Regions from separate parts of the Paenibacillus sp. 1781tsa1 genome, predicted to be linked through region 3. Evidence: a T-box and tRNA genes for the amino acid it is inferred to sense, from the RefSeq annotation. Region 3 holds a T-box; the other regions hold tRNA genes.
What was found. The T-box of region 3 lies ahead of tyrS (tyrosine--tRNA ligase). A T-box ahead of a tRNA ligase gene usually reads a tRNA of that ligase, here a tRNA-Tyr.

Region 1: it encodes a tRNA-Tyr, which carries the amino acid that the T-box ahead of tyrS (tyrosine--tRNA ligase) is inferred to sense. The anticodon was not compared.
Region 2: it encodes a tRNA-Tyr, which carries the amino acid that the T-box ahead of tyrS (tyrosine--tRNA ligase) is inferred to sense. The anticodon was not compared.

The regions. Positions count from the first base shown of each region.
Region 1 is NZ_JAMYWY010000001.1:320,433-324,838, forward strand. It holds rRNA gene NKT06_RS01420 (23S ribosomal RNA) at 1-1,076, shown strand, start outside; rRNA gene rrf (5S ribosomal RNA) at 1,215-1,331, shown strand; tRNA gene NKT06_RS01430 (tRNA-Ile) at 1,370-1,443, shown strand; tRNA gene NKT06_RS01435 (tRNA-Ala) at 1,477-1,552, shown strand; tRNA gene NKT06_RS01440 (tRNA-Asn) at 1,554-1,629, shown strand; tRNA gene NKT06_RS01445 (tRNA-Glu) at 1,634-1,705, shown strand; tRNA gene NKT06_RS01450 (tRNA-Val) at 1,828-1,903, shown strand; tRNA gene NKT06_RS01455 (tRNA-Met) at 1,922-1,995, shown strand; tRNA gene NKT06_RS01460 (tRNA-Asp) at 2,021-2,098, shown strand; tRNA gene NKT06_RS01465 (tRNA-Phe) at 2,113-2,188, shown strand; tRNA gene NKT06_RS01470 (tRNA-Thr) at 2,209-2,284, shown strand; tRNA gene NKT06_RS01475 (tRNA-Tyr) at 2,294-2,379, shown strand; tRNA gene NKT06_RS01480 (tRNA-Lys) at 2,390-2,465, shown strand; tRNA gene NKT06_RS01485 (tRNA-Leu) at 2,472-2,552, shown strand; tRNA gene NKT06_RS01490 (tRNA-Gly) at 2,563-2,637, shown strand; tRNA gene NKT06_RS01495 (tRNA-Arg) at 2,645-2,721, shown strand; tRNA gene NKT06_RS01500 (tRNA-Leu) at 2,739-2,817, shown strand; tRNA gene NKT06_RS01505 (tRNA-Pro) at 2,825-2,898, shown strand; tRNA gene NKT06_RS01510 (tRNA-Gly) at 2,909-2,979, shown strand; gene iolD (3D-(3,5/4)-trihydroxycyclohexane-1,2-dione acylhydrolase (decyclizing)) at 3,359-4,406, shown strand, end outside.
Region 2 is NZ_JAMYWY010000001.1:5,904,458-5,908,863, forward strand. It holds tRNA gene NKT06_RS26565 (tRNA-Asn) at 6-81, opposite strand; gene NKT06_RS26570 (class I SAM-dependent methyltransferase) at 375-1,301, opposite strand; tRNA gene NKT06_RS26575 (tRNA-Leu) at 1,471-1,549, opposite strand; tRNA gene NKT06_RS26580 (tRNA-Cys) at 1,556-1,629, opposite strand; tRNA gene NKT06_RS26585 (tRNA-Gly) at 1,636-1,710, opposite strand; tRNA gene NKT06_RS26590 (tRNA-Gln) at 1,715-1,789, opposite strand; tRNA gene NKT06_RS26595 (tRNA-His) at 1,812-1,884, opposite strand; tRNA gene NKT06_RS26600 (tRNA-Trp) at 1,915-1,988, opposite strand; tRNA gene NKT06_RS26605 (tRNA-Tyr) at 1,995-2,080, opposite strand; tRNA gene NKT06_RS26610 (tRNA-Thr) at 2,090-2,165, opposite strand; tRNA gene NKT06_RS26615 (tRNA-Phe) at 2,186-2,261, opposite strand; tRNA gene NKT06_RS26620 (tRNA-Asp) at 2,357-2,434, opposite strand; tRNA gene NKT06_RS26625 (tRNA-Met) at 2,460-2,533, opposite strand; tRNA gene NKT06_RS26630 (tRNA-Val) at 2,552-2,627, opposite strand; tRNA gene NKT06_RS26635 (tRNA-Glu) at 2,695-2,766, opposite strand; tRNA gene NKT06_RS26640 (tRNA-Ser) at 2,776-2,867, opposite strand; tRNA gene NKT06_RS26645 (tRNA-Asn) at 2,871-2,946, opposite strand; rRNA gene NKT06_RS26650 (23S ribosomal RNA) at 3,013-4,406, opposite strand, start outside.
Region 3 is NZ_JAMYWY010000001.1:4,243,665-4,248,070, reverse strand. It holds gene NKT06_RS19100 (protein adenylyltransferase SelO) at 1-988, shown strand, start outside; gene NKT06_RS19095 (Imm63 family immunity protein) at 1,139-1,582, shown strand; gene NKT06_RS19090 (DMP19 family protein) at 1,603-2,052, shown strand; T-box leader at 2,152-2,379, shown strand; gene tyrS (tyrosine--tRNA ligase) at 2,496-3,758, shown strand; gene NKT06_RS19080 (YxcD family protein) at 3,914-4,192, opposite strand; gene NKT06_RS19075 (hypothetical protein) at 4,198-4,406, opposite strand, start outside.

The DNA of each region.
Region 1 (4,406 bases), 3.9 Mb from region 3:
TATACGGGCTGACGCCTGCCCGGTGCTGGAAGGTTAAGGGGAGTGGTTAGGAGCAATCCGAAGCTGTGAACCGAAGCCCCAGTAAACGGCGGCCGTAACTATAACGGTCCTAAGGTAGCGAAATTCCTTGTCAGGTAAATTCTGACCCGCACGAATGGCGTAACGACTTGGGCGCTGTCTCAACGAGAGATCCGGTGAAATTTTAATACCTGTGAAGATGCAGGTTACCCGCGACAAGACGGAAAGACCCCATGGAGCTTTACTGCAGCTTGATATTGAATTTGGGTACGATCTGTACAGGATAGGTGGGAGCCTTTGAAGCAGGAGCGCAAGCTTCTGTGGAGGCAACGTTGGGATACCACCCTGATCGTATCTAGGTTCTAACCTGGTACCGTAATCCGGTGCGGGGACAGTGTCAGGTGGGCAGTTTGACTGGGGCGGTCGCCTCCTAAAGAGTAACGGAGGCGCCCAAAGGTTCCCTCAGAATGGTTGGAAATCATTCGAAGAGTGCAAAGGCATAAGGGAGCTTGACTGCGAGACCTACAAGTCGAGCAGGGACGAAAGTCGGGCTTAGTGATCCGGTGGTACCGCATGGAAGGGCCATCGCTCAACGGATAAAAGCTACCCTGGGGATAACAGGCTTATCTCCCCCAAGAGTCCACATCGACGGGGAGGTTTGGCACCTCGATGTCGGCTCATCGCATCCTGGGGCTGAAGTAGGTCCCAAGGGTTGGGCTGTTCGCCCATTAAAGCGGTACGCGAGCTGGGTTCAGAACGTCGTGAGACAGTTCGGTCCCTATCTGTCGTGGGCGTAGGAAATTTGAGAGGAGCTGTCCTTAGTACGAGAGGACCGGGATGGACGTACCGCTGGTGTACCAGTTGTTCCGCCAGGAGCACCGCTGGGTAGCTATGTACGGACGGGATAAACGCTGAAAGCATCTAAGCGTGAAGCCCCCCTCAAGATGAGATTTCCCAGTATGTAAGACCCCTTGAAGACGACGAGGTAGATAGGCTGGGGGTGGAAGTGCAGCAATGCATGGAGCTGACCAGTACTAATCGGTCGAGGGCTTATCCAATTTGCAAGTGATAGTTCGCACACTTTCGTTTCGAATCTAGTTTTCAGAGAACGATCTCTGAATATGCGCTGAACCATTCATCCACACAGCCGTGTAGGACCGAATGGAACGCGAACGCATTTGTTACACAAATGCTCGTTTGGTGGCGATGGCGGAGGGGTTCCACACGTACCCATCCCGAACACGACCGTTAAGCCCTCTAGCGCCGATGGTACTTGGACCGCAGGGTCCTGGGAGAGTAGGACGCCGCCAAGCGAAACCCCATTGGGGTATTTTTTTTCGAAAATTGATAAGGGCCCTTAGCTCAGTTGGTTAGAGCGCACCTCTGATAAGGGTGAGGCCGGTGGTTCGAGTCCACCAGGGCCCATAGCAAGACCACAACAAGAATACACCAGAGTATGGGGCCATAGCTCAGCTGGGAGAGCGCCTGCCTTGCAAGCAGGAGGTCAGCGGTTCGATCCCGCTTGGCTCCACCATTCCCTGATAGCTCAGTTGGTAGAGCACTCGACTGTTAATCGAGTTGTCACAGGTTCGAGTCCTGTTCGGGGAGCCATTAAGGCCCGTTGGTCAAGGGGTTAAGACACCTCCCTTTCACGGAGGTAACAGGGGTTCGAATCCCCTACGGGTCATAGCAATATCTATTGCTTCAACAAGGGATGAGAATCCCAAAGGTTCGTCGGAGGATGTACTTCGTTAGCAACGGCTTCGCAGTCTCGAACGAAGTGAGAGTATCCCCTACGGGTCATAATATGGAGGCTTAGCTCAGCTGGGAGAGCATCTGCCTTACAAGCAGAGGGTCGGGGGTTCGATCCCCTCAGCCTCCACCATAAGACTTTTTATAACGACGCGGGGTGGAGCAGCCCGGTAGCTCGTCGGGCTCATAACCCGAAGGCCGCAGGTTCAAATCCTGCCCCCGCAATTAACTTTCCTTGAGAAAGTATTATGGAACCGTGGTGTAGTTGGCCTAACATGCCTGCCTGTCACGCAGGAGATCGCGGGTTCGAATCCCGTCGGTTCCGCCATTTTAATTTTATAAGGCTCGGTAGCTCAGTCGGTAGAGCAGAGGACTGAAAATCCTCGTGTCGGCGGTTCGATTCCGTCCCGAGCCACCATTTTTCACACCATGTAATACGCCGGTGTAGCTCAACTGGTAGAGCAACTGACTTGTAATCAGTAGGTTGGGGGTTCAAGTCCTCTCGCCGGCACCATGTAATCCTGGAGGATTAGCGAAGCGGCCAAACGCATCAGACTGTAAATCTGCTCCCTTACGGGTTCGGTGGTTCGAATCCATCATCCTCCACCAGTTTTTCTATGAGTCATTAGCTCAGTTGGTAGAGCACCTGACTTTTAATCAGGGTGTCGAAGGTTCGAGCCCTTCATGACTCACCATTATATGCGCGTGTGGCGGAATTGGCAGACGCACTAGACTTAGGATCTAGCGTCTTTGACGTGGGGGTTCAAGTCCCTCCACGCGCATCCTTTATTTGCGGAAGTGGCTCAGCGGTAGAGCATCGCCTTGCCAAGGCGAGGGTCGCGGGTTCGATTCCCGTCTTCCGCTCCAATATTATGCGCCCTTAGCTCAGCTGGATAGAGCGTTTGACTACGAATCAAAAGGCCGGGAGTTCGAATCTCTCAGGGCGCGCCATTATAACTTCATATTTTGCCGGCGTGGCGGAATGGCAGACGCGCTCGACTCAAAATCGAGTGGGAAACCGTGGAGGTTCGAGTCCTCTCGCCGGTATAGATAACGGGATGTAGCTCAGCTTGGTAGAGCACCTGGTTTGGGACCAGGGGGTCGCATGTTCAAATCGTGTCATCCCGATTGTTGTTATGCGGGTGTAGTTCAATGGTAGAACTTTAGCCTTCCAAGCTAATAGCGTGGGTTCGATTCCCATCACCCGCTTAAATATCGAAAAGAAAGAGATGGTATTCACCGTCTCTTTCTTTTTTTGCATTCACAGGCATATTGATCAGATTGTATACAAAGATCACGGATTATATGGCTGATTAGCATGTATCCCATCCTCACGATATATTTCCCCTTCTTTTAAGTCTGTTCTTAGTCATTGTGGAAGTGTTCAAATAGAGAAGGTCTGCGCATGTTTGAACAAAAGAATATCTTTTCTTTACCACATTTCATAAAAACGCTTACAAAAATAGCTTGCGTAAATCATTAACCTGTAATACCATATCAATTAAGCGCTTAACCTTTAGGGGTAAGGCGCTTAAACTTAACGTAGATTAAGCGCTTAACCCGTAAAGGAAAGGACGGCGATCAATTCATGAAAACAATTCGACTGACGATGGCTCAGGCTTTGCTTCGATACCTGGATCAGCAATATATCTCGGTTGACGGTGTGGAAACCAAGTTTGTGAAGGGAATCATCGGTATTTTTGGACATGGCAACGTAACAGGCATTGGAGAAGCGCTGGAGCGCAGTCCGGGAAGCCTGAGGTATATGCAAGGCAAGAACGAACAAGGTATGGTGCATACGGCAGCGGCCTATGCCAAGCAGAAGAACCGTAGACAGATCTATGCATGTACAACATCCATTGGACCTGGTGCTTTGAATATGATTACGGCGGCAGCTACTGCAACGGTGAACCGGATTCCGGTTTTATTGCTTCCTGGAGACAACTTTGCTACGCGGGAACCGGACCCGGTACTACAGCAGTTGGAAGTGAGCAGTGATTATACAATCTCAGCCACGGATCCATTCAAAGCCGTCAGCAAGTACTGGGATCGCATTGTTCGTCCCGAGCAGTTGATGATTGCAGCTACACAGGCCATGCGTGTACTAACCGATCCAGCAGAAACGGGAGCAGTAACGCTCGCACTGCCACAGGATGTGCAGGCAGAAGCGTACGATTACCCGGAATCGTTCTTTGCCCGCAAAGTGCATTATCTGGACCGTCGCCCCCCGGTACAAGCAGCCATTGAACGGGCAACGGAGCAGATTGCCCGTGGTAGAAAGCCGCTTCTCGTTGCAGGCGGCGGTGTGTTGTACTCTGAGGCATCCGCTCAGCTCGTGGAGTTCGCCGAGGCATTTGGCATTCCGATCGCCGAGACGCAGGCGGGCAAGAGCGCAGTCTCTTGGGACCACCCACTGAATGTGGGGGCCATCGGGGTTACCGGCTCTCTGGCAGCCAACAGGCTGGCGAGAGAAGCGGATGTGGTGATCGGCGTCGGTACTCGTTTCTCCGATTTTACGACGGCGTCCCGCTCTGCTTTTCAGCATCCGGAAGCTTCATTCATTAACATCAACCTGAACGGTATGGATGCCGCCAAGTTAGGCGGAGAAGCCATTCTGGCAGATGCACGCGAAGGAT
Region 2 (4,406 bases), 1.7 Mb from region 3:
CATAATGGCTCCCCGAACAGGGCTCGGACCCTGTGACACTCGATTAACAGTCGATTGCTCTAACAACTGATCTATCAGGGAATATGCTTTAGATATCATTCTCTGAAAACTAGAAATGTGTTTTGTTTTTTCGTTGTCTCGAACATCTCCAAATAAACGAGGGTCTGGTTATTAGTTATTGGCTTCAAAAAAAAGAGGGAGCACATATCCTGCTCCCTTCACTTACAATTTCATTTCTATAATCTTAACTTCATATATTTCAAACGTTCATCTTTTTGCGCAGCGATGTGATGCTTCCTAGCGTCATCTTAGATGTTAAAATACGTTGTCCGTCTCGATTTCTGATCCTCAGACACGTAACAAGCCTATAAGATTTATCGCTTATCCTTAATATGAACTGTTTTCATGTTTGGCTGTTCAAGTTGGATCAGAATCTTCCCGAATCTTGCTCCACGTGAGAATGTCACCGTACTACCCTTGTATGTATCTCGGATGTACTTCTCAGCTAATCTGAGGGAATCTTCATCTGATGGTAACTCATACGTATTAAGCCATTCTGGCAGCTTTTCGATAATCTCTTCCACTGGTACTTCAAATGAGTTAACTTCTCTTGTAATGATCATTGTGTATGAATAACCTTTCAAATACAGCAACTGTTGAATATAACCCATGTCACCCGCCTTGTATGAAGCAGTTACACCCAGTACCTCCTTAATTTCATCCATTAGGGTGTGTTCCTTCTGTCCCGCCATAGTACTTATATACACATACTTCCGGGCACAGTTGATCGCCATCTCAATCGTTTCCCAATCTGACATCACCGGACACATGGAGGCAAATGCAAAGTCAAATTTCTTCTCCCAGCCTTTATCCTGAATGGAGATTTCTTCATATCGTTCTTTTACGATTTCGATATTAGATTCAAGAGCTGAAGGTATCGTCTCTTTCATCAGGGAGACAAGTAACTCAGATGGCTCAACTGCAGTCACAGTTGCTCCCTTTTCTGCAAAAGGAATGGTGAATATACCTGAAGCAGCTCCAATGTCCAAAATGGATAAACCCGCGAACTCCACACCCTGGTTCTCAATCCAGCCCATAATGCGCTCAGAACGCTGCTTACCTTCTTCAGAGAACGACTGTACATGATAATCCCTGGCCCACCGCTCAAATGCTTCTTCTGTATTAAATGGTGCGCTTTTCTTTTTATATTTTGGACTTCTCGGACGATTCTTCCATGCCTCTTCCCATACAGAAAGATTAAATAACAGATCGGTATCCGTTACATTTTTTCCAGTAGTCACTATGCTTCACTCCTCTATAATTAAAGACTTCACTTATCTACAATATACCGAATATAATCATACGTCAATCTTTATTAAAGTCCCATTTTTCTTAATGTACAAAAACCGTTTTATATAAAATAAAAATAGCCCTACACATTGCATAAGCAACATGTAGGGCTATTCAATATACCGGCGAGAGGACTCGAACCTCCACGGTTTCCCACTCGATTTTGAGTCGAGCGCGTCTGCCATTCCGCCACGCCGGCATATGCTGGAGGCGCCACCCAGATTCGAACTGGGGATAAAGCTTTTGCAGAGCTGTGCCTTACCACTTGGCTATGGCGCCATATTTTGGAGCGGACGACGGGAATCGAACCCGCGACCCTCGCCTTGGCAAGGCGATGCTCTACCGCTGAGCCACGTCCGCATAATGGCTGGGGATATAGGATTTGAACCTATGCATGACGGAGTCAAAGTCCGTTGCCTTACCGCTTGGCTAATCCCCAATAAAAAATGAAAAAACAAAGGGGCGATCGAGGGGAATTGAACCCCCGAATGCCGGATCCACAAACCGGTGCGTTAACCACTTCGCCACGATCGCCACAAAAGGTTAAATTTCTTAAAAGTTAATTGGCAGGGGCAGCAGGAATTGAACCCACACCAACGGTTTTGGAGACCGTTGTTCTACCTTTAAACTATGCCCCTAAAAACTGGTGGAGGATGATGGATTCGAACCACCGAACCCGTACGGGAGCAGATTTACAGTCTGATGCGTTTGGCCACTTCGCTAATCCTCCAGGATTACATGGTGCCGGCGAGAGGACTTGAACCCCCAACCTACTGATTACAAGTCAGTTGCTCTACCAGTTGAGCTACACCGGCATATTAAATTGTTTTGAAAATGGTGGCTCGGGACGGAATCGAACCGCCGACACGAGGATTTTCAGTCCTCTGCTCTACCGACTGAGCTACCGAGCCATAATAAAGTCTAATCTTAATTCCTTACACTTTATATAGGGCATCAGTGCCATACAGCAGATGTAGTGAACAGTTTGCCTCATGTAAAGATTAAATGGCGGAACCGACGGGATTCGAACCCGCGATCTCCTGCGTGACAGGCAGGCATGTTAGGCCAACTACACCACGGTTCCATAGTACTTTCTCAAGGAAAGTTAATTGCGGGGGCAGGATTTGAACCTGCGGCCTTCGGGTTATGAGCCCGACGAGCTACCGGGCTGCTCCACCCCGCGTCGTTATAAAAAGTTATATGGTGGAGGCTGAGGGGATCGAACCCCCGACCCTCTGCTTGTAAGGCAGATGCTCTCCCAGCTGAGCTAAGCCTCCGAACAACACATTTATGATCATATCATAATCTTGTTGTAAAAATCAACTTCTTTTTTTGAAGTTAATATGACCCGTAGGGGATTCGAACCCCTGTTACCTCCGTGAAAGGGAGGTGTCTTAACCCCTTGACCAACGGGCCTTATTATTATGGCGGAGAGAGAGGGATTCGAACCCTCGAGACGCTTGTGACGCCTACACGATTTCCAATCGTGCTCCTTCGGCCAGCTCGGACACCTCTCCATATGGCTCCCCGAACAGGGCTCGAACCTGTGACAACTCGATTAACAGTCGAGTGCTCTACCAACTGAGCTATCAGGGAATATGCTTCAGAGATCGTTCTCTGAAAACTAGATTCGAAACGAAAGATGCGAACTATCACTTGCTATTGGATAAGCCCTCGACCGATTAGTACTGGTCAGCTCCATGCATTGCTGCACTTCCACCCCCAGCCTATCTACCTCGTCGTCTTCAAGGGGTCTTACATACTGGGAAATCTCATCTTGAGGGGGGCTTCACGCTTAGATGCTTTCAGCGTTTATCCCGTCCGTACATAGCTACCCAGCGGTGCTCCTGGCGGAACAACTGGTACACCAGCGGTACGTCCATCCCGGTCCTCTCGTACTAAGGACAGCTCCTCTCAAATTTCCTACGCCCACGACAGATAGGGACCGAACTGTCTCACGACGTTCTGAACCCAGCTCGCGTACCGCTTTAATGGGCGAACAGCCCAACCCTTGGGACCTACTTCAGCCCCAGGATGCGATGAGCCGACATCGAGGTGCCAAACCTCCCCGTCGATGTGGACTCTTGGGGGAGATAAGCCTGTTATCCCCAGGGTAGCTTTTATCCGTTGAGCGATGGCCCTTCCATGCGGTACCACCGGATCACTAAGCCCGACTTTCGTCCCTGCTCGACTTGTAGGTCTCGCAGTCAAGCTCCCTTATGCCTTTGCACTCTTCGAATGATTTCCAACCATTCTGAGGGAACCTTTGGGCGCCTCCGTTACTCTTTAGGAGGCGACCGCCCCAGTCAAACTGCCCACCTGACACTGTCCCCGCACCGGATTACGGTACCAGGTTAGAACCTAGATACGATCAGGGTGGTATCCCAACGTTGCCTCCACAGAAGCTTGCGCTCCTGCTTCAAAGGCTCCCACCTATCCTGTACAGATCGTACCCAAATTCAATATCAAGCTGCAGTAAAGCTCCATGGGGTCTTTCCGTCTTGTCGCGGGTAACCTGCATCTTCACAGGTATTAAAATTTCACCGGATCTCTCGTTGAGACAGCGCCCAAGTCGTTACGCCATTCGTGCGGGTCAGAATTTACCTGACAAGGAATTTCGCTACCTTAGGACCGTTATAGTTACGGCCGCCGTTTACTGGGGCTTCGGTTCACAGCTTCGGATTGCTCCTAACCACTCCCCTTAACCTTCCAGCACCGGGCAGGCGTCAGCCCGTATACTTCGCCTTACGGCTTCGCACAGACCTGTGTTTTTGCTAAACAGTCGCTTGGGCCTTTTCACTGCGGCCCCCTCGTGCTATTCACACTACCGGGGCACCCCTTCTCCCGAAGTTACGGGGTCATTTTGCCGAGTTCCTTAACGAGAGTTCTTCCGCGCGCCTTAGAATACTCTTCTCGCCTACCTGTGTCGGTTTGCGGTACGGGCACCTTCACCTGGCTAGAGGCTTTTCTTGGCAGTGTGAGATCATGACCTTCGCTACTACAATTTTCGCTCCCCATCACAGCTCAGCCTTACAATGTGCGGATTTGCCTACACA
Region 3 (4,406 bases):
AGGAGAAAATATTATTCGCGAAACAGAGCGACCTGGGGCTATCTTGACTCGTGTGGCATCCAGTCACATCCGAGTAGCAACCTTCCAGTACGCAGCCAGATGGGGGTCTGTTGAAGATCTTCGGGCGTTGGCTGATTACACGTTGCATCGACATTTTCCTGAGGTTGCTCAAGCTGAAAATCGTTATCTTCTGCTCCTTCAGGAAGTGATTAAGCGGCAGGCGGCTCTCATTGCCCAGTGGCAGCGAGTTGGTTTCATTCATGGCGTGATGAACACGGATAACATGGCTATTAGTGGTGAGACCATTGATTATGGCCCATGCGCCTTTATGGATGCTTACAATCCTTCGACCGTATTTAGCTCCATTGACAGACAAGGTCGCTATGCTTATGGCAATCAACCGTATATTGCCGGTTGGAATTTGGCTCGATTTGCCGAGACGCTTCTGCCGCTGTTGCACGAAGATGAAGAGCAGGCGGTGCAACTCGCGCAAGATGCCATCGCACAATTTTCAGAATTGTACCATCATCATTGGCTCAAGGGGATGCGTTCCAAACTGGGCTTGTTAGATGAAGAGGCCGAAGATGAAGCCTTGGTCAAGGATCTTCTTGAACTCATGGAGAAGCATAGTGCAGATTACACCAATACGTTCCTGGCTTTGACCTTTGATACATTGGAAGGAACAGCTTGGTTTGGCACGTCAGAATTTGCTGAATGGCATGAGCGCTGGCAAGCAAGATTAGACAGACAGCAAGGTGAGAAGGAAGTCTCTAAGCAGTTGATGAGAACGAGCAATCCAGCGGTCATTCCCCGTAATCATCGGGTCGAGGAAGCCCTTGAGCGAGCAGAGAATCATGGGGATCTTAGCGTAATGGAGAAGCTTTTGGCTGTACTTTCAGATCCGTTCGCACATTCACCTGAACAGGCTGAATATGCAGAACTGCCTGCACAATGCAATACTTCGTATCAGACTTTTTGTGGGACCTGATTGAACGGTGTGGAAGAAGAGGCTGCCTTTGGCAGCTTTTTCATTTACACTCTGTAATCGACGTTAAAATCCAACATTTATATTGAATCCGAGCATGTCATGCAATAACGAGAAAAGTAGAGATTTACTTTTATATAGGCAGGTGCATTCATGTCCAACATGTTAAGCAAAGAACAAATGGCAGACATTCTTTTAGAGCTTTTAGAGCGAACACCTTTCCGCAGGGAACAGATGCAGAACTATGTTAACCGCTTGTATGAGACCTTTAAATGGGACGGTGTGCCCTATGTAGAGTGTGGAAAAGATACGTATATTGTTCGAATATACGAACGTGGTCTCGTCTCGTTAGAGAAAAGGGTAAAACAGCCGGATGAAGTCATCTATTGGCTGCTGGAGGATATTATTTTCACCGCGACGCATGTAGAGTTGTTGGAAAGACATGGTGTAGATAATAAACAGACGCATTTGAACTATACGGATGAAGTCATGAAGGAACTGAACAGGGGTGTTCAGGAAGCTTTCCAGCAGATCGGTGATCCATATTTACATTGGTATCAGACGGGGAAACGTCAGGAGTTAGAGAGCTCGGAATAAAGAAAAGTGAGGTGTGTTACGTGAACGAGCAAGATATCAATGATATTTGGTATGAGTATGCTGTATTATTTGTCGAAAAAAGGAATGAATCTGAACAGGGATGGGCTTCGTTGAATTCGAACGAGCAGGATATTGCTGCTTTATGGCTGTTAGAGGCGGATGTCTTTAATGGCGGTTTTATACAGTTTTTCTGCAACTGGGGGGAAGAGGTATACCGTTACGCGTTGCGGGCATTACATATCATTGGTGCGACTCAAGTCGTGGAGATTATTACCTCAGCATACGGCTGCATTGAGCATTTGAAAGAGGATGAAAGGCTTACTGGATTATGGGACATTCCTAAATTACTGACAAAGGAACAAGAGCACCAATTAGATGAGCTGGATCAGCAATTTTGGAATAATGAGGATCAGATCGCGGAGAAAGCTTATGGTTATTATCACGGAAAATTGAACATGATGATTATATAATCTGGTTTTAACTAAGCATCGGTTGTTCTGTCAAAGGATTGCATACTTGGTCTTGCAATGACTGAAACGTTCGGCTATACTTGCTATAAATTGAATACATGAATTACGTTGATAGAGCGCAGTAGCGGCTTTGTCCCTGTTACAGAAAGTCAGGGGTTGATGGAACCTGATACATACAAGGGCTGCGAATTACACTCTGGAGTACTTGGGTAATGCCAAGCGGATGGGCAAACGATATATTGCCAAAAGTGGTATGGATAACGTGTTAAGGTTACGTGTTGTCCATGCAATTTGGGTGGTACCACGGTTATGATAATCGTCCCTGTGTCTAATGAAGACAAGGAGGCGATTTTTTTGTGTCCAAAAAAGCCGTTCCAGCGTGTAATTTCGTAATTTAACGTAGATCATGACTGAATTTTGAGGATAGAAAAGGGGTTATACGAATGAATATTATTGATGAACTACAGTGGCGTGACGCCATTAACCAGCAGACGGATGCTGAGGGATTACGTGAATTGACGGAAACAAAGTCCGTTTCTTTGTACTGCGGTGTTGACCCAACGGGAGATAGCATGCATATTGGACATCTAATTCCCTTTATGATGCTGAAACGTTTTCAACTGGCAGGACATCGTCCAGTCATTTTGATTGGTGGAGCTACGGGCACGATTGGTGATCCAAGTGGTCGTCAGGCAGAGCGTTCTTTGCAAACGATGGAGCAAGTGCAGGAGAATGTGGATGCACTGACAGCGCAGATGAAGAAGTTGTTTGTAACAGACGGGGATAATCAGGTTCGCATGGTGAACAACTACGATTGGACGCACAAAATCAATGTCATTGAATTTTTGCGTGACTACGGCAAAAACTTTAACCTCAACACCATGCTGGCTAAGGATGTAGTGGCAAGCAGACTGGAAGGCGGAATCTCGTTTACCGAGTTCTCCTACCAGATCCTTCAATCCCTCGACTACCTGCACCTGTTCCAGAACGAAGATGTACAGCTTCAAATTGGCGGTTCTGATCAATGGGGGAATATCACGAGTGGTCTTGATCTGATTCGTAAAAAAGAAGGATCTGAAGCGAAGGCGTACGGTCTGACTATTCCGCTGATGCTCAAATCCGACGGTACGAAATTTGGTAAAACAGCTGGCGGCGCAATCTGGCTTGATCCGAACAAAACGACACCATTTGAGTTCTACCAGTTCTGGGCGAATACAGATGACCGTGATGTGATCAAATACTTGAAATACTTTACCTTCCTGAGCAAAGAAGAAATTGAAGCTTTGGCTGAAAAGGTAGAGACAGAACCGCACAGACGTGAAGCGCAGAAAGCACTCGCGGAAGAAATGACAAAATTCGTTCACGGCGAAGAGATGCTCGAACAGGCTAAGCGTATTACAGCGGCGCTGTTCAGTGGTGATATCCGTTCCCTGACAGCAGACGAAATCGAGCAGGGTTTCAAGGAAATGCCAACATTTGAAACGGACGGCGAAGCCAAAAATATCGTGGACTGGCTCGTAGATCTGGGTCTGGAGCCATCCAAGCGCCAGGCGCGTGAGGATGTCACCAAAGGTGCAATTTCCATGAATGGTGAGAAAATCACGGAGCTTGAATTCACGGTGTCTGCAGAGCATGCGATTGGCGGTAAATTTATCATTATCCGTAAAGGTAAAAAGAATTACAGCCTGGTTAAACTTCAATCATAGTTTCCAAGAAATAGAACGTAACCCAGATACGTAAGAGACTACAATATAGGTACAAATAAAGTCACAAATACAGAAACAAAAAGACCGTCTTCCATCTCTGTCAGGCGACAGAGTGGAGACGGTCTTTTGTATAACAGGTCAGTGCTTGACCTAGTTTATTGATTAACAATCGCTGTGATCTCTTCATCCAGATCAAGTCGTACGTTCTCACGGTACGCCCGGATGTTGTATTCACTGTGCAGGTAGCGAAGAATCGCTTCAATCATATTGGACTCCACCAGATATTGACTGCGGCCTTGAATCCAAACTTCAGCGGAATAACCGGTATCTTCTTCCCAGCTCAGTTCTACGTTGACATCGGTTGGACGTACACCCTTACGTTCTGCCATATGAATACAGATTGCATTCACAATTTCATCCATGCTCAGAACCATAGAGATTAGTACCGTCCGTTTCTGTTACGGTCATCATCACGATCATTGCGGCGGTCATAACGGCCATCTGCTGCAGGTTTACGACGATTGGAGATGGCTCTGAAGAGTGCCATAGCTAGCATAACAATCAACATGATGGCTGCAACGTTCACGAGCAATCCAAGGATGTTACCCAGGGCGCCCATGCCACCGAACAATCCACCGAACATCATAC